DNA from 3 places in the Pseudomonas aestiva genome. Region 3 is predicted to be linked to each of the others. Evidence: predicted binding sites of a transcription regulator. Region 3 holds the regulator's gene; each other region holds the start of a gene.
What was found. The regulator FliA, encoded in region 3, starts transcription of late flagellar genes. The targets are predictions, from matches to a motif close to CTAAAGTTTNNNNNNNNNNNGCCGNTAA.

Region 1: AABM56_RS21430 (methyl-accepting chemotaxis protein) is a predicted target of FliA. The motif match lies at 3,807-3,834, and genes of this name have one in related genera.
Region 2: AABM56_RS15820 (methyl-accepting chemotaxis protein) is a predicted target of FliA. The motif match lies at 2,963-2,990, and genes of this name have one in related genera.

What each region holds. Positions count from the first base shown of each region.
Region 1 is NZ_CP150916.1:4,618,379-4,625,960, reverse strand. Features, by position in the region: gene AABM56_RS21450 (hybrid sensor histidine kinase/response regulator) at 1-590, shown strand, start outside; gene AABM56_RS21445 (response regulator transcription factor) at 583-1,224, opposite strand; gene AABM56_RS21440 (NorM family multidrug efflux MATE transporter) at 1,343-2,746, opposite strand; gene AABM56_RS21435 (LysR substrate-binding domain-containing protein) at 2,855-3,784, shown strand; gene AABM56_RS21430 (methyl-accepting chemotaxis protein) at 3,944-5,914, shown strand; gene AABM56_RS21425 (IS4 family transposase) at 6,042-7,382, shown strand; gene AABM56_RS21420 (hypothetical protein) at 7,481-7,582, shown strand, end outside.
Region 2 is NZ_CP150916.1:3,406,936-3,414,517, forward strand. Features, by position in the region: gene mupP (N-acetylmuramic acid 6-phosphate phosphatase MupP) at 1-225, shown strand, start outside; gene AABM56_RS15815 (YciK family oxidoreductase) at 234-968, shown strand; gene AABM56_RS15820 (methyl-accepting chemotaxis protein) at 978-2,930, opposite strand; gene AABM56_RS15825 (hypothetical protein) at 3,079-3,369, opposite strand; gene mnmH (tRNA 2-selenouridine(34) synthase MnmH) at 3,448-4,548, opposite strand; gene selD (selenide, water dikinase SelD) at 4,548-5,582, opposite strand; gene AABM56_RS15840 (MFS transporter) at 5,926-7,116, shown strand; gene AABM56_RS15845 (DUF4892 domain-containing protein) at 7,113-7,582, opposite strand, start outside.
Region 3 is NZ_CP150916.1:3,282,549-3,290,130, forward strand. Features, by position in the region: gene AABM56_RS15240 (chemotaxis response regulator protein-glutamate methylesterase) at 1-750, opposite strand, end outside; gene AABM56_RS15245 (chemotaxis protein CheA) at 833-3,070, opposite strand; gene AABM56_RS15250 (protein phosphatase CheZ) at 3,097-3,885, opposite strand; gene AABM56_RS15255 (chemotaxis response regulator CheY) at 3,905-4,279, opposite strand; gene fliA (RNA polymerase sigma factor FliA) at 4,367-5,107, opposite strand; gene fleN (flagellar synthesis regulator FleN) at 5,104-5,934, opposite strand; gene flhF (flagellar biosynthesis protein FlhF) at 6,027-7,358, opposite strand; gene flhA (flagellar biosynthesis protein FlhA) at 7,369-7,582, opposite strand, start outside.

The DNA.
Region 1 (7,582 bases), 1.3 Mb from region 3:
TGCCGCACCTGTGCGAGGAATTCTATCGGGTGCGCGAGACGCGCGATCGCGACATCGAGGGGGTCGGCCTGGGGTTGTCCATCGTGCAACGCATCGCCACCCTGCTCGAGTTGCGGCTAATCATACGTTCGCACCCTGGCCGCGGTACCGCGGTCGCGCTCCAGGGTCTGCCGCTGGCCACCCTGCCGCTGGAGGCGCGCCCACGGCCGGTGAGCGGCCCCCAGCACCTGCTCGCCGGCTGGCGGATCCTGCTCATCGAAGACGACGCCAATGTGCTGCTGGCCACCGCGACCCTGTTGCGCAGCTGGGGCTGCGAGGTCACCACTGCCACCAGCATCCCCTCCGGCGCCGTGAGTTGCGACCTGGTGATCACCGATTTCGATCTGGATCGCAGCGCCTCGGGTGCCGACTGCATCGCCTATCTCAATCGGCTGCAGGGTCGGCGCATCCCGGCCATCGTGGTGACCGGTCATGACATTCCCCAGGTCCAGCAGGCGCTGGGCGACGCCGAGATCCCGGTGCTGGCCAAGCCGGTGCGACCGGCGGAATTGCGCGCCCTGCTGCTGGCCTTTCGCGTCGCGGCTAGCTGAGTGAGCGCTGGGAGCCAAGGCCGGCCTTGGCGCCGAAGGCGGCCGCCGCTGCGCGGCTGCTGACGCCCAGGGTACGCAGCAGAGCGGAGACATGGATGCGCACGGTAAAGGGCGAGATGGCCAGGATCCGGGCGATCTCCTTGTTGCTCAGGCCCTGGGTGATCAGGCCGAGCACCTCCAGTTGCCGCGGCGTCAGCCCCTGCACCCGGTTATCAGGCGTCAGGTTGACCGGGGCCAGGCTCGGCATGGCATAGCGCACCACAGGTTGTCCGGCGAGGCAGTCGGCGATCGCCTCGGCCATGGCCGCCGGCGGTAGCGCCTTGCCGATGAAGCCGTCCACACCGGCTGCCAGGATATGTTCGATCACCGTGGCGTCTTCCAGCATCGAGACCACGATCAGGGTGCTGCGCTTGAATTCCTGGCGCAGGGCGCGCAGCGAAAAGCTCAGGTCCTGGCCAGGATAGAGCAGGTCCAGCAGCAGCCCGCTGGGCGGCTCACCCTGGCGCGCCAGTTCCAGGACCTGATGCAGGCTGTCGGCCTGATCCACCTGCGCCTGTGGCTGCAGCTGGCGCAGAATGCGCACCAGGCCTTCACGAAACAGCGGATGGTCGTCGGCGACGATGAAACGTTGCATCTCTGGCTATCCTGGGGCCCGGAACACCGGTCGCAACGCCGGGGTGGCCCAAAGCCTTTAGTCTAGCGCAGCGGTCAGAAGTGGACCACTTGGTAAAACGCTTGGGCCGCCGCGGCGCTCAGCCGTTTTGCGCCAGGCCGCGCGGCGCGGCCAGCGGCTCCGGCGCAGCCTCCGCAGCGCCCGCGCCCAGCTTCCGCCGCATCAGCCACTCGAAGGCACCGGTCAGCAGCAGCGCCGCACAGGCCAGTCCGAATGCCAGACCCCACCAGACGCCATGGGGGCCGATACCCAGCTGGACGCCCAGCAGCCAGGCACCACTGGCGCCGATCAGGCAGTAGCAGAGCAATCCGCCGTAGAAGCCCAGGCGTGCCTGGCGGATACCCCGCAGCGCACCCTGGGCGATGCTCTGGGTACCGTCGAAGATGACGAACACCGCCGCGATCAGCACCAGCTGGCGTGCCAGCTCCGCCACAGGGCTCTGCGCATCCGCCAGGAACAGCCTCACCAGCCAGCCGGGAAAGCTCCAGAACAGCAGGGCGATGCCCAGCATCACCAGGGCGCCGCCGCCGATGGCCAGTCGCCCCACCAGCAGGGCTTCGCGCGGCCGCCCGGCGCCCTGGTGCTGGCCGATGCGGATGCTGGTGGCATAGGAGAGTCCGGCGGGCAACATGAACACCAGGTACACCAGCTGATTGGCGATCTGATGGGCCGCCAGCGCCGTGGCGCCCAGGGCGCCCATGCACAGCGCCGCCGACAGGAACAGGCAGGCTTCCACCGCATAGGTGCCACTGATCGCCAGGCCCTGGCCGAGGGTGTCGGCGAGGGCACGGCGATCCGGACGGCGCAGATAGCGACGCAGGGGATAGGCGGCATAGGCCGGATGGCGGGCGATATACAACGCCAGGCCCAGGGCCGCGCCATTCATCACCACCGCAGTCACCGCGCCGATGCCCGGCAGCCCGGGTTGCGGCAGGCCGCCCCAGCCGTGCAGCAGCGCCAGGTTGAACAGGGCATTGAGCAGCGCCGCGCCGAGCACGATGGTCAGCACCGGTCCGGGGCGGTCCAGAGCGCTGGTGAAGCCGCGCAGGGTCATGAACAGCAGATGGCCGGGCAGGGCGAAGGCCAGGCAACGCAGGAAGACGCCGGCCGCCTGACGACTCTCTTCGGGCTGGCCGGCCAGGGCCAGCAGGGGTTCGATATGCCACAGCAGGGTACCGGCCAGCAGCGCCAGCACCCCGGCGATCCAGATCCCGGCCGCAGTGACCGCCGCCACCCCTTCGGTATCCCCCGCACCCCGGCGCAGCGCCGCCAGATTGGCCACCGCGGTGATCACGCCCACGCAGATCACCGAGACGAAGGAGTAGACCGCCGCTCCCAGGCCGCCACCGGCCAGGGCTGCCGGGCCCAGGCGGCCCATCATCAGGGTGTCGGTGAAGACCATGGCCACATAGGCCAGCTGCGCACCGATCAGGGGCAGGGCGAGACGCAACAGCGCGAGCAGTTCGAGACGCGGCAGAGACATGGGTGGATCTCGCTGAGCAGGTGGCCGATGTTTGACAAGAACTCATTGTTGGATGCGGGCGCGCCGCCCACAATCGGAAAATAACCATGCCATCCATGAGTCTGAGTCATGCCCGAGCACCCCTCGCGTCTGCCGCCGCTGTATGCCCTGCGCGCCTTCGAGGCCGCCGCTCGCCACGGCTCCTTCACCCGCGCGGCCCAGGAGTTGTCGCTGACCCAGAGTGCGGTCAGTCGCCATGTGCGGACGCTGGAAGAGACCTTTGGCTGCCGCCTGTTCGAGCGCGCCGGGCGTCAGCTGGCGCTGACCGAGCCCGGCAAGCTGCTCTTGCCGGGGCTGAGCGAGGGCTTCGAGGCTCTGGCGCGGGCCTGCGGCAATCTCGCCGTGGCCGAGGGCACCCTGAGACTCAAGGCGCCCACCACCCTGTCGCTGCGCTGGCTGCTGGCGCGTCTGGCGCGCTTTCGCCAGCTCAGTCCGCAACTGGACATCCAGCTCACCAGCGTCTGGATGGCCAGTGACCGGGTCGACTTCGTCCATGAGCCCTTCGATTGCGCGGTACTGCTCGGCGACGGCCGCTTCCCGGTGGACTGGGAGGTGGTGCCGCTGTTCGAGGAGTGGCTGGTGCCGGTCTGCTCGCCGGCTGCCGCCCGGGAGGGCGCCTGGGACCTGGCGCGACTGCAGAGGGAAGAACTGCTGCATCCCACCTTCGACCGCCGCGACTGGCGCCGCTGGCTGCAGGCCATGGGCCTGACCCAGGCGGTGCCCCTGAGTGGTGGCCAGGTGTTCGACACCCTGGAGCTGGGCATGGCCGCTGCCGCGCGTGGCTACGGGGTTTCCATCGGCGATCTGGTGATGCTCGCCGAAGACGTGGCAGCCGGACTCATTGCCTTGCCCTGGCCCGAGGCGGTGGCCAGCGGTGATGCCTATTACCTGGTCTGGCCGCGCAATCGCCGGGGGCAGGCGCGCCTTCGCCAGCTGGCTGATTTCCTGCAGCGGGAAGTGGCATCCCAAAGCCTTCCAGAGGTCGTCCGCCATAAATAAGGCGCCAGACTGCTGTCATTCGCTTTAGTTCATCGTACCTCTGCCGATAAAATAAAAGTCAACCGCCAAGAAGACCGCCCTAGAGCGGTCGGTCCCTGATACCGCCCTTGCCCTCAAATTCGTACTGCCCTACAGGGATGTAGGCGCTTTGGAGCCCCCATGGTCATTTCCCCGCGTCGTAGTATCGCCCGACAACTTGCCTTGGCCCTCAGTCTGGTACTGATTGTCGTGATCGCCGGCAGCTGTCTGTTCGCCCTGCATGCCTTGAGCGTGTCCATCGAAGGCACCCAGCGCAAGCACCTGGGTAGCGAGGCCCGGCTGCTCTCCGATCAGCAGCAGACCTTTCTCAGCACCCTGAAGATCAGCACCCAACGGCTGGCCAACCTGTTCGAGCGCCGCTTCGATGGCGGCCTGAGCCTGGCCGGCGAGCGACTGCCCCTGGGCAGCGCCACGGCCCCCGCCCTGCTGTTCGCCGGTCAGGCGCTGAACAGCGACTTCAGCCAGGTCGACGACTTCACCCGGCTGACCGGTGGCGTCGCCACCATCTTCGTCCGCGATGGCGACGACTTTACCCGTATCACCACCTCGCTGAAGAAGCAGGACGGCAGCCGCGCCATCGGTACCCAGCTCGATCGCAAGCACCCGGCCTATGCCGGATTGCTGCAGGGTCAGAACTACGTCGGGCGCGCCCAGCTGTTCGGACGCTCCTACATGACCCAGTACACCCCGGTCCGCGACGGCGGCGGCAAGGTCATCGCCGTGCTCTTCGTCGGCTTCGACTACACCGACGCCCAGGCCCAGCAGCTGGCCCAGCTGACCCAGCTGCGCATCGGCGAGACCGGCTCCCTGGCCCTGCTCGACGAGCAGGGCAACTGGCTGGTGCCGCCGGCCAATGCGAAAAAGAATGACGAACTGCTCGCCGCGCTCAAGAGCGACCCCAAGCAGCGCGAACACACCTGGCAGGACGGCAATGAAGACTTCCTCAGCGTCAGCGCGCCGGTCGCCGGCGAAGGCTGGACCGTGGTTGCCACCCTGCCCAAGGCCGAGCTGGACGCCCCGGTGCACGCCGTGGGTCTGCGCCTGGCCATCGGCAGCCTGATCGCCCTGGTGCTGGCGGTACTCGCCTCGGTCGTCCTGCTGCGCCACAAGCTGAGGCCGCTGGGCCAACTGGTGGAGCGGGCCCAGGCCCTGGGTCGCGGTCAGCTCAGCGTGCGCGTCGAAGCGCGCAGCCAGGACGAGATCGGCGAACTCGCCCAGAGCTTCAACCAGATGGCCGATGCCCTGGCCTCCACCGTCGAGCAGGTCCGTGGCTCTTCGCGCGCGGTCACCGAGCGTTCCCAGCAACTGAGCCAGCTCTCCGACCAGACCCTGAGACGCTCCGCCGAGCAGTCCAGCCAGATCGATAGCATGGCCAGCGCCGTGGAGGAATTCAGCGCCACCGCCCAGAACATCGCCGACGGCATGCAGCGCACCGAACGCCTGGTGCAGGAAAACGCCCAGCAGACCCGCACCGGGACTCAGGCCATGCAGGGCGCCTCGGGCGCCCTGGAGCAGATCGCCGATTCCCTGGCCAGCACCGCCGAACTCATCAAGGGCCTGGACGGCCGCTCCCAGCAGATTGGCGGCATCATCGGCGTCATCAGCGGGATCGCCGAGCAGACCAACCTGCTGGCGCTCAACGCCGCCATCGAAGCGGCCCGGGCCGGCGAGCAGGGCCGCGGCTTCGCCGTGGTCGCCGATGAAGTCCGGCAATTGGCCGGTCGCACCAGCGAGGCCACCCGCGAGATCTCGCAGATGATCGGCGCGGTGCAGGGCGAGACCCAGCGTGCCATGGGCGCCATCGACGAAGGCAATCGCCTGATGGAACAGGGCCTGGCGCGCAACGCCGACGTGGCCCAGGCGCTGCGCAGCATCGACCAGCAGGTCGCCGAGGCGGTGGAGCAATTCTCCGGCATCGCCCAGGCCACCGCCGAGCAGAGCACCACAGCCACCGCCCTGAGTCGCAACATCCAGGCGATCGCCGTGGACAACGCCGCCCAGCGCGATGCCGCCGAGGTGCTGGCCGGTACCGCTGGCGAGCTGCGTCATCTGGCGGAAGACCTGAGTGCCGAGGTCGGTCGGTTCAGCTGACCGGCGCGTTCCGGCAGCAGCGAAAGGGAGGCTCAGGCCTAATGCCAGTCAGTTAAGAGCTTCACCTTGACGCCTGACTGTCGTCGCACAGAATCCGGTGCTTGATTCCTCAAGCACCGGATTTTTTATGCGTATTGCTCAAGCCTTGGAAATGACTCGCGAGCTCTCTTCGGCCACACAGACACTGGAGGCCCTGGGCGAACTGCTCGATCCTGAGCTGGTCAAGACCGCCCTGGAAACGGCCGGAGTCGCTACCCTACGCAAACGCAGGCTGCCGCTGGAATCCATGCTCTGGTGCGTCATCGGCCTGGCCCTGTTTCGTCGCCTGTCGGCCTGGGATGTGGTCAACCAACTGGACATCATGCTGCCCGGTCAGAAGCCATTGGTAGCGCCCAGCGCGGTGGTGCAAGGCCGTCAGCGATTGGGAAGCGACGCTGTACGGGAGGTGTTTCAACTGACCCAACAGCGCTGGCATGAGACGGCCGAACATCCAGGCTGGCAGGGGCTGCGCTTGCTCGGTGTGGACGGCGTGGTCTGGCGCGCTCCGGACACGCTCGAAAATCGCGAGCGCTACGGCTCGGCGATCAATCAGTACGGTGATGGAGGATTTCCCCAGATCCGCATGGTGTGCCAGATGGAACTGACCAGCCATTTGCTGGTAAGCAGCGCCTTCGACGCTTATGCCAGCAATGAAATGAAGCTGGCCGAGCAATTGATCGAGGGCACCCCCGACCATTCGCTGACGTTGTTCGACAAGGGCTTTTACTCTTTAGGTCTGCTACATCGCTGGCAGCGAACCGGTAACGAACGGCACTGGCTATTGCCACTGCGCAAAGACGCCCAATACGAGGTGATACGCTCACTGGGCAAGCAGGATGCGATTGTCAGCCTTCGAACTTCGCCGCAGGCCCGCCGACAATGGCCCGGCTTGCCGGACACCTTGCAGGCGCGACTGCTGAGCAAGACCGTCAAGGGCAAGCGGCGCCAGATCCTTACTTCCATGACGGACCCTGGGCGTTTCGTCTCCGATGAGATCGTCGATCTCTACAGCCACCGCTGGGAAATCGAGCTCGGCTATCGTGAGATCAAGCAGGGTCTACTCGATGGCCGTTACACGCTACGCAGCAAAACGCCCGACATGGTGGCGCAGGAGCTATGGGGGCTACTGCTGGGATACAACCTACTGCGTTATCAGATGGTACAGATGAGTCGCCAGTGCCCGGGAGTTCATCCCTGCGAGATGAGCTTCTCCGCCTGCAGCTGGGCCATCCTGAAATTCCTGCTGAGCCTTTCGCTGAATAGCCCTGGCAACATCCCACGTGATATGGCCGAACTGCACGCCTTGGCACCGCACTTCGTTCTACCGCATAGGCGCGATTACCGGGCCTATCCGAGAGTCATCAAGGCCAAGCCCTCGAAGTATCCGACCAGAAAAAAAATGCCAGTCAGCTTAACTGACCGGCATTAGGCTCAGGCCTCCCTTTTTCATTCCTGCGCACCTTGGCCCTTGCCTGGCTGCAATACTCTGACTACTGTATGCAAATACAGTATAAGAGGAGGGGTGTCATGGGCGTATCCAACGAGGCGGTGCAGGCCGTCGAACGCATGCTGACCACGCTGCGGGCGGAGCGGGACGATTATCGCGAGCTGGCCCACCAGTGGCGGGCC
Region 2 (7,582 bases), 120 kb from region 3:
GTGCTGGCCTGCCGGCAACTGGATGTCGATCCCCAGACCGCCCTGTTCATCGGCGACGACCTGCGCGACATCGAGTCGGGCCGCGCCGCCGGCAGCAAGACGGTGGCGGCGCGCTACGGCTACATCCATCCGGACGACCACCCCGAGCACTGGGGTGCCGACGCCATCATCGACCATCCGCTGGAATTGCGTGCGCTGCTCGATCGCGCACTGTGCGGCTGCTAGGGGTTCAGATGTTCGACTACCAGGCTCCGGCCGAGCTGCTCAAAGACCGTATCATCCTCGTCACCGGCGCCAGTCGCGGCATCGGCGCCGCCCTGGCCAAGGGCTGCGCCGCCCTGGGCGCGACCCTCATTCTCCAGGGCCGCGATGCCGCGGCGCTGGATCAGGTGCGCCAGGAGATCCAGGCCGGCGGCGGCCGGGCCGAGACTCTGGTGCTGGATCTCGAACAGGCCGATGCGGCGGCCTATGCCGCCGTCGCTGAGCGCCTGCAGCGATGTCATGGTCGTCTGGATGGACTGGTGCACAACGCCGGCCTGCTGGGGCCGCGGGTACTGCTGGGGCAGACGCCCGCCACGGCCCTGGCGCAGGTGCTGCAGGTCAATGTCCAGGCCGGCTTCGCCCTGACCCAGGCCCTGCTGCCCCTGCTCAAGGCTGCCGGTGAGGCCTCGGTGATCTTCACCTCCAGCAGTGTCGGTCGCAAGGGCCGGGCTGGCTGGGGCGCCTATTCGGTATCCAAGTTTGCCACCGAGGGCCTCATGCAGGTCTGGGCCGAGGAGCTTGGAGAAGCCGGTATCCGGGTCAACAGCGTCAACCCGGGCGGTACCCGTACCGCCATGCGCGCGGCGGCCTATCCCGAGGAGGACCCGGCCCGGGTGCCTGCGGCGGACGCCATCCTGCCGGTCTATCTCTATCTGCTTGGCCCGGCCAGCCAGGGCACTACCGGCCAGGCGCTCAACGCTCAGTAACAGCGCCGGTCAGACGTGGAAGCGCTGCACCAGGCGCGAGAGTTCGTCACCCAGCTCGGCCAGCTCGCGGCTGGCCGAGGCCGTCGCCGCCATCGCCTGACTGGATTGATCGGCGCCGTCGCGAATGCGCGTCACATTGACCGCGACCTCTTCGGCCACCCCACGCTGCTGGACCGCCGCCGCGGCGATCTGCTGATTCTTCTGCTGGATGCTGGCCACCGCCGTGGCGATACCGGCAAAGGCGCGCCGCGTATCACCGGCACTGCCCAGGGTCCCGGCCAGCAGGGTCTCGCTCTGCTGCATCCGCGCGACCGCCTCGCCACTGCCCTTCTGCAGCACCACGATGAGTTGTTCGATCTCGACGCTCGACTGCTGGGTACGGCGCGCCAGGGCGCGGACCTCGTCGGCGACCACGGCGAAGCCGCGACCCTGTTCCCCGGCGCGCGCCGCCTCGATGGCCGCGTTGAGCGCCAGCAGATTGGTCTGCTCGGCCACCGCCTTGATCACGTCGAGCACGCTGCTGATCGCCTGGCTGTCGTGGGACACGCCCTGGAGCCGCTCGGCAGCGGCGCGAACGTCCACCCCCAGGGTCTCGATACCGGCCAGGCTGCGGCCGATCACCGCCTGGCCATCGCTGACCTGGCGTTCGGCCTGATCGCCGGCACCGGCAGCGGCCTCGGCGTCCGCGGCGACCCCCTGGGCCGTGGCGGCCAGTTCGGCCATGGCCGCGGCCACCTGATCGGTTTCCTCCCGCTGGCGGGTCACGCCCAGCTGCGCCTCGCGCGCCTGCTCGGCCAGGGCAGCCGCGGACTGGCCGAGTCGGCCGATACCGTTCTGCAACTGCAGGACCATGCCGCGCAGTGCCGCCACCATGCTGGCGCTGGATCTCTGCAGCTGACCGATCTCGTCGCCCCGATCCACCGTCAATTCGACGTCCAGCTGACCCTGGGCGATGCGTTCGGCAGCGGCGATCACCTTGCGCAGCGGCCGGACAATGGCCAGGGTGATGATCAGCGCGGCCAGGGCGCCGACGATCAACGCCAGCAGGGCCACGCCACCGATGGTCAGCAGCCGCTTGGTCATCATCGCCTGCAGTTCGACTTCCTGTTGGCCGTAGAGGGCATCAACCCGCTGCACGGCGGTCTCGGCCAGGCTGGTCATGCGCGCGCCGGCGGCCTGCTCCTGGGCCATGGCGGCGGCATAGTCGCCCAGGCGGCGGATGAATTCCTTGATGTTGGTGGAGACGTCCTGGATGACCGAGGAATAGGCCGGATCGCTCAGTTGCGGCTCTACCTTGGCCAACAGCTCCAATGCGGCACTGGCCGACGGCAGCGGCTGATTGTCCACCGTGCTCTTGCTCGCCCGCGCCTGGGCTTCGTCGAGGCTCTTGAGCATCAGGCGATAGAGTTCGCCGACCTGTTGCGACAGGGTCAGGAGTTCGGCGCCCTGCTTGCCACCGGAGTCCTTGAGGGCATAGGCACCGTCATCCAGCAGGCCGGACTGGAGGATGTCCAGGCTGTTGGCCGCGCCCTCCACGAGGAAGGCCGCCCCTTCCATCGCTAGACGGCGTGAGGTGTTGAGGCGCTCATAGTCGGCGAAGGCGGCGCCATAGGCCTGGGTGGCCGCGCGGGCGGCGTCGATATCGGCCGCGTTGGCACTGCCCACCTCGGTCGCGAGCTGCCCCAGGTGATCGAGTACCGCCGGCAGCGCCTGCCGCAGGTGCTCGGCCTGGGTGGCCTCGCCGCTGAGGCGAAAACCCTGCTCCAGGGCGCGGAGCTGCATCACCTGCCGGTTGACCGCGGCCATGTCGCGCAGGGAACCGAAGCGATGTTCCACGTCCTTGAGCGCGAGCCCGCCCTGCAAGGCCACCACCAGGGTCAGCAGCAGCACCAGGCCAAAGCCCACGGCCAGTTTGGTCGCGGTTCGCCAATTGGCCAGGCGATAGCGGGCAATCCCTTTCATACGGCACCCCAACGGAATGAGTTCTACCGACGCTGTCGTCCGCAGAAGCCGATTCTTGAGGGGCTGGGGGCTAACGGACCGCTATCCGTCGCACGCGGTTATGCCGACGTCGCTTTGGATGGCGGCCGTTTGCCAGCCGCACGACCGATCAACGACCGGCGCGGGACTCGCGAATATAGAAGCTCGCCTTTTCGGCATTCTTCACGCAGCCGGTGTAGGCCTCGACCTGCTGTTGCGTCTTGGCGGTGGACAGCAGCGCCAGCGCCTTGGAATAGCTCACCGTACCGGAAAAGCCTTCGGCCTTGGCCAGGTCGAGCTCCTGCCAGGCAGAACGGGTCTGGGCGGCGCAGCTATCGCGATTGACCACCTTGCCCGAGCACCCTGCGAGTACCACGGCAGCCAAGGTGGCGGCCAGAACAGGAACCAGTTTCGCTTTCATCTCTTTGTTTCCTTGCGACCTGCAGCCGGCCGGAACGGCCGGATAACCGCAGCGTAGACCGCCAAGCGCGGAGGCTGTTCAGCGCCGGTCGCGCAGAAATTCGACCACGGTGGCCTGATCGCCACTGAAGATCACCCGGGAGTCCTTGCTCTCGCGCTGATAGGCGTACATGGGGTCGTAGTATTCCGCCAGCAGTCCCTCGATCCAGCCACGATGGACCGCGACGTCGCCCGAGCGCTCCTGCTCCGCCAGGGCCTCTTCAAGAATGGCCGACAGGCGCTGGAAGCGTTCCCCGCCCAGACGCTTGGCGATACCGGAAAGACTCTTGCGCAACTGCTCGGCGAACAGCGCGAAGCCCTGCTCGGGGCCGTGCAGGCCGATGAATTCCGCCGCCAGGTCGATGACATAGTCGCGCAGGATGCGCTCGATGCGGTTTTCCCGGCTGTCCTCCAGCCAGACCAAGGGGTACTGCTGCATGCCCTGGTGCAATTCCAGCGGCAGGGAGCAGCGACCGACCAGGCGCGACTCGTCTTCCAGCACGAATTGCGCCTGCCCTGCATGGCGACGCCGCAGCAGGTCGATGGCCAGGCTGTTCTCGAAATCGATCTGCCCCGGCTGCGGCGTGGCGCGCTTGCCGAAGCTGGAGCCCCGGTGGTTGGCGTGGCCTTCGAGATCGACGGCGTTGTCGAGCTGGGCCACCACTTCGGTCTTGCCAGTGCCGGTCATGCCGCCCACCACCACGAAGCCGCACTCGGCGAGCGCCTGCTGCAGCGTGTCGATGAGGAAGGTGCGCATGGCCTTGTAGCCCCCTACCACCCGCGGATAGGCGATACCGGCTTCGCTGCGCAGCCATTCCTGGCTGATCTGCGAGCGCAAGCCGCCACGGAAGCAATAGAGATAGCCCTCGGGATGCGCCTGGGCGAAGTCGGCCCAGGCCTGGATGCGCGCCTCCTTCACTGTCCCGGACACCAGCTGATGACCCAGTTGCAACGCCGCCTGCTGACCCTGCTGCTTGTAGCGGGTACCGACGCGCTGGCGTTCCAGGTCATTCATCAGCGGCAGATTGGTCGCCTGGGGAAAGGCGCCCTTGCCGAACTCCACGGGGGCGCGGACATCGACCAGGGGAATATCGCTCAGGAACAGCGCCTGCAGGTCGCGGGCATCCTCACGCTGGCTCATCAGGCCACCTCGACCGCATGGGCGCGCCGGTCCACCAGTTGCCCTATGGGTTGCAGGGCCAGGCCCAGTTCCGCGGCGACGGCGAGAAATTCCGCCTCGCCCTCGGGCGCCACGGCCACCAGCAGGCCGCCGCTGGTCTGGGGATCGCACAGCAGTTGGCGGCGGTCTTCGGCCAGCGGGGCGATGCGGCTGCCGTAGCTGTCGAAGTTGCGCTCGGTACCGCCGGGCACGCAGCCCTGCTGGAGGTAGAACTCCACCCCTTCGAGGCGGGGGATGGCAGCGAAGTCGAGTTCGGCGGTGAGGCCACTGCCGTCGGCCATCTCCACCAGGTGGCCGAGCAGGCCGAAGCCGGTGACGTCGGTCATCGCCGTGACCCCGGCCAGGCGGCCGAAGCGACTGCCAGGGCGATTGAGCTGGCACATGGTGTCGCGCGCCAGATGGCGATCCTCGGGCCGCAGCAGGGCGCGCTTCTCGGCGGTGGTAAGGATGCCGATGCCCAGCGGCTTGGTCAGATAGAGGCGACTGCCCAGGGTCGCGGTGTCGTTGCGCTTGAGATGGCGCTTTTCCACGATCCCGGTGACGGCCAGGCCGAAGATCGGCTCGGGGGCGTCGATGGAATGACCGCCGGCCAGGGGAATGCCGGCCTCGTCGCAGACCCGCCGCCCCCCGGCGATGACCTCGCGCGCCACTTCCGGCGGCAGCACGTTGACCGGCCAGCCGAGAATGGCGATGGCCAGCAGCGGATCGCCACCCATGGCGTAGATGTCGCTGATGGCATTGGTGGCGGCGATGCGGCCGAAATCGAAGGGGTCATCGACGATGGGCATGAAGAAATCGGTGGTGGAGACCACCCCGCGCTCGTCATCCAGGCCATAGACCGCCGCGTCGTCGCGCGAGGCATTGCCCACCCACAGCCGTGGATCCAGGTGCTGGGCGCCGCTGCCGGCCAGGATGGTCTCCAGGGTCTTGGGGGCGATCTTGCAGCCACAACCGGCACCGTGGCTGTATTGGGTGAGGCGAATGGGATCGGTCATCGTTACTCCGGTTCAGCGGTGGCGCTGGTTCGACAGGCAGCGCGAAGGGGCGTAATAGTAGCAAATGCCCGTCTGCTGGCGGGCACCGGCCGCGCTTAACAGATCGCCCGCCAAAGCAAAAGGGCTGTTTTCCGAGGGTAATCCACAGTTGCTGTGGATAACCTCGTGGAAAACCTCCAGCTGACCCCGGACAAGCGAGCGGCGGTGCGGCGATTAACGAACTGGCGATTTTTTAGCCGGTCCGCCAACTATTTTTTCCCGCTGCAGGGTAGCGAATGGAAGCGCCGTGCGTTATGGCCAGGGTGCGCTAGCATTGGCGGTTTCCCCGGTCATAGCAGTGCTCATGTCTTCCTCAGCGACTTCCCATCTCACGTCCTGGCAACGCGGCCTGCTGCTCGCCAGCCTCATGCTCATCGCCCTCAACCTGCGCCCGGCCCTCTCCAGCCTGGCGCCCCTGCTGCGGCAGATCGAGGCCAGCACGGGCCTGTCCAGCAGTGCCATCGGCCTGCTCACCACCCTGCCGGTGCTCTGCCTGGGGCTGTTCGCGCCCCTGGCTCCGCGCCTGGCGCGCCGCTGGGGCAGCGAACGCACCCTGGGCGCCATCCTGGCGCTGCTCGCCTGTGGCATCGTCCTGCGCAGCCTGCTGCCGCCCCTTGGGCTGTTTCTCGGCAGCCTGATCGCCGGCGCCTGCATCGGCATCCTTGGCGTACTGCTGCCGGCCCTGGTCAAGCGCGACTTTCCCGCCCAGGCCGGCCAGTTGATGGGGCTCTACACCATGATGCTGTGCATTGGCGCCGCCGTGGCCGCCGGGGCCACCGCGCCCCTTGCCGAAGCCTTCGACGGCCACTGGCAGCCCGCCCTCGCCGCCTGGGCATTGGTCGCCGTGATCGCGCTGCTGGTGTGGCTGCCACAGCTGCGCCAGGCGCCCACGACCGCACCGGCGCGGGGTGCTGGGGGTTCGCTGTGGCGCAATCGGCTGGCCTGGCAGATCACCCTCTACATGGGCTTGCAGTCGTCGCTGGCCTATATCGTCTTCGGCTGGCTGCCGACCCTGCTGATGGATCGCGGCCTGGGCATGGTGCAGGCCGGCCTAATGTTGTCGGGCTCGGTGATGACCCAGCTGGTCAGCGCCCTCACCGCCCCCTGGCTGGCGACCCGCGGCCAGGACCAGCGCCTGGCCATCGTGGTGGTGATGAGTCTGACCCTCGCCGGCTTGCTCGGCTGCCTGTACGCCCCCGTCGGCAGTCTCTGGCTGTGGGCGGTGATCCTCGGCCTGGGCCAGGGCGGCACCTTCAGCCTGGCCCTCGCCCTGCTGGTGCTGCGCTCGCGGGATGCGGAAACCGCCGGGCGGCTGTCGGGCATGGCTCAGGGCGCAGGCTACAGCCTGGCCTCGCTCGGTCCGCTGCTGGTGGGCATCATCCACGACGCCACCCACGGCTGGGCGCCCATGGGCGTGCTCTTTACCCTGATCGCCGTGCTGGCCACGCTGTTCGGCCTGGGCGCCGGGCGCACCCGCTACGTCAACGACGTCTAGCGGCGATAGAGCCCGGCGGCCCGATCGGCTTCGGTCTGCAGCCGCGGCGCGCGGATTCCCGCCTCGCGCAGGGCGCTCTGCCAGGCTGTGGCCTGGTCGCCGCCGAGGGTCACCGCCACATCGCCATTGAGCGCCAGGGCCGCCGCGAGGCGGGCGATCCAGGGTTGCTCTGGCGCCCGCTCCAGGGCGGACAAGAGCAGCTGGCCGTCGCGCTGCAATTCCTTGAGCAGGGTGGCGGCGCTCGGCAACAGCTCAGGCAGGGGCTGGCCGGCCTGCAGCCGTTCGGCATGCAGGTAGCCGCGACGATTGCCACGGGTGATGCCATAGAGGGTCAGCACCGTCTGCGGCTCCGCCAGTTGCAGCACCAGCAGCCCCTGCTGATCATCCGGCCCATAGAGCATGGCCTCGCCCAACAGGCTGTTGGCGATGACACTGCTGGCGCCGCAATCACGCCCCTCGCACCAGT
Region 3 (7,582 bases):
GCCGTCCTCGGCTTCCTTGACGCTGATGCGACAGAGCTTGTCCAGGCGCTCGGCGAAGGCCTTGGTGAAGGCCGCCGGCATGTGCTGGATCAGCACCAGCGGTGCCGGGAAATTGGCTGGCAGCTGGGTAAGCACCCGCTGCAGAGCGACCGGGCCGCCGGTGGAGGTGCCGATGGCCACCAGGCGATAGTGCTTGCGCTTGGGCGGCGGCGAAGCCGGAGCCGTGGCTGCATGACTGGCAGGAGCGCTGCTGGGCGCCACCGGACGCGCCGCCGGGCGAGCGGTGGCCGGCGCGGTCGCGGTACTCGCGGGCGTAGCCGGCGCGACGCTGGGGGCCACGGCGAAGCGCCGGTTGGAACGGGCGATATGGTGGATCTTCTCGCACAGCAGCTTTTGCACACTGGCGGGATTGCGCGAGATGTCCTCGAAATTCTTCGGTAGGAAGTCGACCGCGCCAGCATCCAGGGCATCCAGGGTGACCCGGGCGCCTTCATGGGTGAGCGAGGAGAACATCAGCACCGGGGTCGGGCACTTCTGCATGATGTGGCGGACCGCGGTAATGCCGTCCATCATCGGCATCTCGTAGTCCATGGTGATGACATCGGGTCGCAGCGCCAGGGCCTGGTCGACCCCTTCGCGCCCGTTGCTGGCCGTGCCCACCACCGAGATGTTGGGATCGGCCGCCAGGATTTCCTTGAGCCGACGCCGGAAGAAGCCGGAATCGTCCACCACCAGTACTTTTACCGGCATACGTTGAAACTCCTAACTGGGGCGGCGCAGGCCGCCCGATGGCGCCAGGCCCAGGGCCCGACGCCGCTCGTATCGGGCCGACTCAGAGTCCGCGACGGGCGTAGCGCTTGAGCATGCTGGGCACATCGAGGATGAGCGCGATGCGCCCGTCGCCGGTGATGGTCGCTCCGGACATGCCGGGCGTTCCCTGCAGCATCTTGCCGAGTGGCTTGATGACCACCTCTTCCTGGCCCACCAGCTGATCGACCACGAAGCCGATGCGCTGGGTGCCCACCGAGAGGATCACCACATGCCCTTCCCCCTGCTCCACATGGGCCGCATTGGGCACCAGCCAGCGCTTGAGGTAGAACAGCGGCAGCGCCTTGTCGCGCACCACCACCACTTCCTGGCCGTCCACCACGTTGGTGCGGGACAGGTCGAGGTGGAAAATCTCGTTGACGTTGACCAGCGGGAAGGCGAAGGCCTGGTTGCCCAGCATCACCATCAGCGTCGGCATGATCGCCAGGGTCAGGGGCACCTTGATGACGATCTTGGAGCCCTGGCCCTTGGTCGAGTAGACGTTCAGGGTGCCGTTGAGCTGGCTGATCTTGGTCTTGACCACGTCCATGCCCACGCCACGACCGGAGATGTCGGAGATCTCGGCCTTGGTGGAGAAACCCGGGGCGAAGATCAGGTTGAAGCACTCGGTCTCGGTCAGGCGATCGGCCGCGTCGCGGTCGAGCAGGCCTTTTTCCACGGCCTTGTTGCGCAGCAGATCCGCGTCCATGCCCTTGCCGTCATCGGAGATCGACAGGAGGATATGGTCGCCTTCCTGCTCGGCGGAGAGCACTACACGCCCCGCGCGGGACTTGCCGTTCTCTTCACGTTCGGCCGGTCCTTCGATGCCGTGGTCGACCGCGTTGCGCACCAAGTGCACCAGCGGATCGGCCAGGGCCTCGACGAGGTTCTTGTCCAGGTCGGTTTCTTCGCCGACCAGCTCCAGATTGATCTCTTTCTTCAGGCTGCGCGCCAGATCGCGGACCAGGCGCGGGAAGCGGCCGAAGACCTTCTTGATCGGCTGCATCCGCGTCTTCATGACCGAGGTCTGCAGATCGGCGGTGACCACGTCGAGATTGGACACGGCCTTGGCCATGGCCTCGTCGCCGCTGTTCAGGCCCAGACGCACCAGGCGGTTACGCACCAGTACCAGCTCGCCGACCATATTCATGATCTCGTCCAGCCGTGCGGTATCGACCCGCACGGTGGTCTCCGCCTCGCTGGTGGGACGTTCGGCGGGCGCTGCCGCTGCCGGCTTGGGCACCGCGGCCTCGGCAACCGGAGCCGGTTTCGGCGCGGGTGCAGGTGCAGGCTGAGGCGCAGCTACCGGTGCCGGCGCAGCAGCAGCAGGTGCGGCTACAGTGTCGGCAACTGCCGCGGGACCACTGAATCTGCCCTTGCCGTGCAATTCGTCGAGCAGGGATTCGAATTCGTCGTCGGTGATCTCGTCACCACCCGCCGCCGCCGGAGCCGCTGCAGCCGGGGCTGCTGCGGCCGGTGCCGCGGCCTCGTTCGCGACGAACTTGCCCTTGCCGTGCAATTCGTCCAGCAGGGCCTCGAATTCATCGTCGGTGATGTCATCACCGCTTGCGGCAACGGCAGCAGGCGCTGCGGCAGCAACCGGCGCAGCGGCCGGCGCGTCATGGAACTTGCCCTTGCCGTGCAACTGATCAAGCAGGGCTTCGAATTCGTCATCGGTGATGTCGTCACCACCGGCGGTCGCAGGCGCTGCCGCTGCCGCACTCGGCTCGCTACCCAGGGCATCGAGCAGATTCTGGAAATCGGCATCGCTCAATTCCGGCTCGGCAGCTGCAGCAGCAGCGGCGGGCGCCGGTGCCGCGACCACCGGAGTGGCAGCTACGGGCGCAGCCGCTACCGGCGCCGGTTCGCTGCCGGCCGGATCGGCCAGGCGGGCCAGCGCCGCCAGCAACTCGGGCGAGGCCGGGGTCGGCTCTTCGCGTTCCCGAACCTGACCAAACATCTCATTGACGGAATCCAGCGCCTGCAGCACCACATCCATCAGTTCGGCATCCACGCGGCGTTCGCCCTTGCGCAGGATGTCGAAAACGTTTTCCGCGATATGACAGCACTCGACCAGGGTATGGAGCTGCAGGAAACCGGCACCGCCCTTTACGGTATGGAAGCCACGAAAAATGGCGTTCAGCAGATCCATGTCATCCGGACGGCTTTCCAGCTCGACCAATTGTTCCGACAACTGTTCGAGAATCTCGCCGGCCTCTACCAGGAAATCCTGGAGGATCTCTTCATCGGCGTCGAAGCTCATTCCTGCACTCCCCAAGAGGGTCTGGGTCAGAAGCCCAGACTGGATAGAAGATCGTCGACGTCGACCTGAGCGGCCACGACGTCTTCACGCTTATCGGCATGAATCTGCGGACCTTCACCCTTCATCGTCTTTTCTTTTCGATTCTGTTCGATCAGCGCGCTGTGATCGTGACTGAAGCCGGTATAGCGATCGACCTGGCTGGCCATCATCACCAGCTTGACGAGGTCTTTCTCGATCTGCCCGACGAGATTGACCACGCGCTTGATCACCTGACCGGTAAGGTCCTGGTAGTCCTGCGCCAGGAGGATGTCGTTGAGCTTGGCCGACAGTTGTTCGGCACTGCTCTCGCTGTGGCTGAGGAAGGCATCGACGCGCTTGGCCAGCTCGCGGAATTCGTCCGCGCCCATTTCCCGGCGCATGAACTTCTTCCAGTCGGCATGCACGGCACGGGCTTCGTCGCCGAAGTTGCCCACCAGGGGCGCGCTCTCCTCCACCAGATCCATGGTTCGATTGGCGGCGTTCTCCGTCATCTTCACCACGTAGGAGAGACGATCGGTGGCATCGCTGATCTGGGAGACCTCTTCGCCGGCCATGCCGCGCGGATCGATCTCGAAGTTGACGATGGCGTTGTGCAACTCGCGGGTCAGCTTGCCGACTTCCTGGTAGAGCCCCCGGTCACGCAACTGGTTGAGTTCATTGATGACATGCACCGCCTGGGTGAAGTCGCCACTTTCCAGGCATTTCACCAGCTCCTGGGCGTGCTGTTTTAGATTCGACTCGAAGTCGCTGAAGCTGTTGGTGCCAAGCTGATCCATAACGTCCCCGCGGCTTTCTTCAGCCGTTCACCCGCTCGAAGATCTTGTCGATCTTTTCTTTCAGCACCTGGGCGGTGAAAGGCTTGACCACATAGCCATTCACGCCGGCCTGAGCGGCTTCGATGATCTGCTCACGCTTGGCCTCGGCGGTCACCATCAGCACCGGCAGGGTCTTCAGGCGCGCATCGGCGCGTACCTGGCGCAGCAGGTCGATGCCGGTCATGCCGGGCATGTTCCAGTCGGTGACGAGAAAATCGAAGTTGCCGCTCTGCAACATCGGCAGGGCGGTGTTGCCGTCGTCTGCTTCGGCGGTATTGGTGAATCCCAGATCGCGCAGCAAATTCTTGATGATGCGTCTCATCGTGGAAAAATCATCCACGATGAGGATTTTCATGTTCTTGTCCAAGTCGACCTCCGTCCTAATCCGCACACACGCCGCAAGGCGCGCCTAAGCAATCGTAGTAGCCTGAGTACCAGCCGGTTAACGCGAACGCCATTCCGCCAGCCGCGCCCGCAGGCGTGCCGCGCATTGACTGTGAAGTTGGCAGACGCGTGACTCGCTCACGCCCAGCACCTCGCCGATTTCCTTGAGGTTGAGTTCCTCGTCGTAATACAGCGAGAGCACCAGACGTTCACGCTCCGGAAGATTGGCGATGGCGTCGGCCAGGGCCTTGCGGAAGCGCTCGTCTTCCAGACCGCGACCGGGTTCGAGTTCATGCGAACCGCTCTCCTCGAGCCCATGCTCACCACCCTCCATGAGGTCGTCGAAACTGAACAGGCGACTCCCCATGGTGTCGCCAAGGATGCCGTAGTACTCATCCAGACTCAATTTAAGTTCGGCCGCGACTTCGGAATCTTTAGCGTCGCGACCCGTGCGCGCTTCCACGGCGCGAATGGCGTCGGTGACCATGCGCGTGTTGCGGTGCACCGAGCGCGGCGCCCAGTCGCCCTTGCGGACCTCGTCGAGCATGGCGCCGCGGATGCGGATGCCGGCGTAGGTCTCGAAGCTGGCGCCCTTGCCGGCGTCATATTTGCGCGAGGCCTCCAGCAGACCGATCATGCCGGCCTGCATCAGGTCCTCGACCTGCACGCTGGCCGGCAGACGCGCCAGGAGGTGGTAGGCGATGCGTTTCACCAACGGCGCGTAGCGGTTGATGAGTTGCTCCTGCTGGGTACGTTCCGAGGTTTTGCTGTACATGCGAAGCCCGCTGGATGCTGTCATGCGTGGGTACCGATGGCTGGTTGCACAAGGCGCTCGACAAAGAACTCGAGATGGCCGCGCGGATTGGCGGGCAACGGCCAGCCATCGACTCTCTGAGCTACCGCACGGAAGGCCAGCGAGGCCTTGGCACGCGGAAAGGCTTCGAACACGGGGCGCTGTTTCTGTACGGCTTTGCGCACCGCCTCGTCGAACGGAATGGCGCCCACATACTGCAGGGCGACATCCAGGAATCTGTCGGTCACCTTGGTCAGCTTAGCAAAGAGATTGCGACCTTCCTGGGGCGTCAGCGCCATGTTCGCCAGAACCCGGAAACGGGTGACGCCATGGTCGCGATTGAGCAGCTTGATCAGGGCGTAGGCATCGGTGATGGAGGTGGGCTCGTCGCACACCACCACCAGGACTTCTTGGGCGGCGCGAACGAAGCTGACCACCTGGTCGCCGATGCCGGCAGCGGTATCGACGATGAGCACATCGAGGTTCTCGCTGATGTCGCTGAAGGCCTGGATCAGACCGGCGTGCTGGGCCGGCGTCAGATTGACCATCGCCTGGGTGCCCGAGGCCGCCGGAACGATGCGGATGCCGCCCGGGCCGTGCAGCAGCACGTCGCGCAGCTCGCACTCGCCGGAGATGACGTCGGCCAGGGTGCGCTTGGGCGACAGGCCGAGCAGAACGTCGATGTTGGCGAGGCCCAGGTCGGCGTCGAGCAGCATGACGCGCCGCCCGATATCGGCCAGGGCCAAGGCCAGGTTGACCGACACATTGGTCTTGCCGACACCGCCTTTACCGCCCGTGACCGCTATGACTTGGACGGGATGCATGCTACCCATTGCCTGATACCTTTGATTGAAATCCGTCACACTTTAGACTAAGTGCATTTGGCGTGCCCAGGCATGCAATGCACCACTACCGTTCGTCTGCGCTAACCGGCGCGGCGGGCATTGCCTTGATACAGGCCGGCAAGCATGCCGGCCATGGTTTCTTCGCTCGGCTCCTCGGAGGCCTGCAGGCTCACCGCACGGCTCACCAGCTGGTGGCTGCGGGCCGGATGCAGGTCGTCCGGGATACGCGGGCCGTCGGCGATATAGGCCACCGGCAGACGCTGGCTGATGGCCAGGCCCAGGGCTTCGCCGAGGCTGGCGGCTTCGTCCAGCTTGGTCAGCACGCAGCCGCTCAGGCCGCAGCGCCGATAGCTGTGGTAGGCCGCCTTGAGCACCTGGCTCTGGCTGGTGACACCCAGTACCAGATAATTGCGAATCTTCAACTGGCGGTTGGCCAGGGCTTCGAGCTGCACCTTGAGCGCCGGATCATTGGCGGGCATGCCCGCGGTGTCGATCAGCACCAGGCGCTTGCGCGCCAGGGGTGCCAGCGCCTGGGCCAGGGACTGGCCGGGATCGACCAGGGTGACCGGCACGTCGAGGATGCGGCCGAGGGTCTTGATCTGCTCCTGGGCACCGATGCGGAAGCTGTCCATGCTGACCAGCGCCAGACTCTGGGGGCCGTACTTGAGCACGTAGTTGGCGGCGAGCTTGGCCAGGGTGGTGGTCTTGCCCATGCCGGCCGGACCGACGAAGGCGACAACACCGCCCTCCTCCAGGATCTTGGCGTCGGTGGTCTTGGCCAGCTGGGCGAAATTGGCCAGCAGCATGCGCCAGGCATGCCGCGGGTCCTGGATCTTGGCGACGCTGTCGAGCAGGTGGCGAGCCAGATCGGCGGGCAGGCCCATGCGCTGCAGACGGCGCCAGAGGCCGGCCTGTTGCGGACGGGTGGACTGCACCTGGGTCCAGGCCATGGAGCCAAGCTGGACTTCCAGCAGTTCACGCAGGCCACTGAGTTCGCTGCGCATGGCTTCCAGGGCGCGGCGGTCTTCCGGCGCGGCACTGGCGGCAGGCGCAGCGGCGGCGGTGGGCTGAGGGGCACGTGGCGGGGCGATCACCGGCTCGCGACGGCTGTCGGCGGCGCTGATGGCGCCCAGCAGCTGCTTGTCCTTCGGCGCGGCCGAGGGCACGCCCGGGGCGCGGATGCTGAGGTCGGCATGGGCCTGGGCGATCTTCGCATGGGTCTTGCGCAACTCCGCCTGCAGCTCCGCGTTGGGCGCGGCCGGTGCCGGAGCCTGGTAGTCCAGCGCCGCGGTCAGCTCGACCCCGCCGGCGACCCGGCGGTTGCTGAGGATGGCGGCATCCGGGCCCAGCTCGTCGCGTACCAACTTCATGGCTTGACGCATATCGGCAGCGAAGAAACGTTTGACTTGCATGATCTAGACCTCAGCCATTCTGGCCAACGGTAGCGACGATGGTGACCTGCTTGTTGTCCGGAATTTCCTGGTAGGCCAGTACACTCATGTTCGGTGCCGCCATCCGGGCGAAGCGGGACATCATCCCGCGGATCGCACCGGCCACCAGCAGCACCACTGGCTTACCCATCATTTCCTGACGCTGCGCTGCCTCGATAAGGGAACGCTGCAGTTTTTCAGCCATG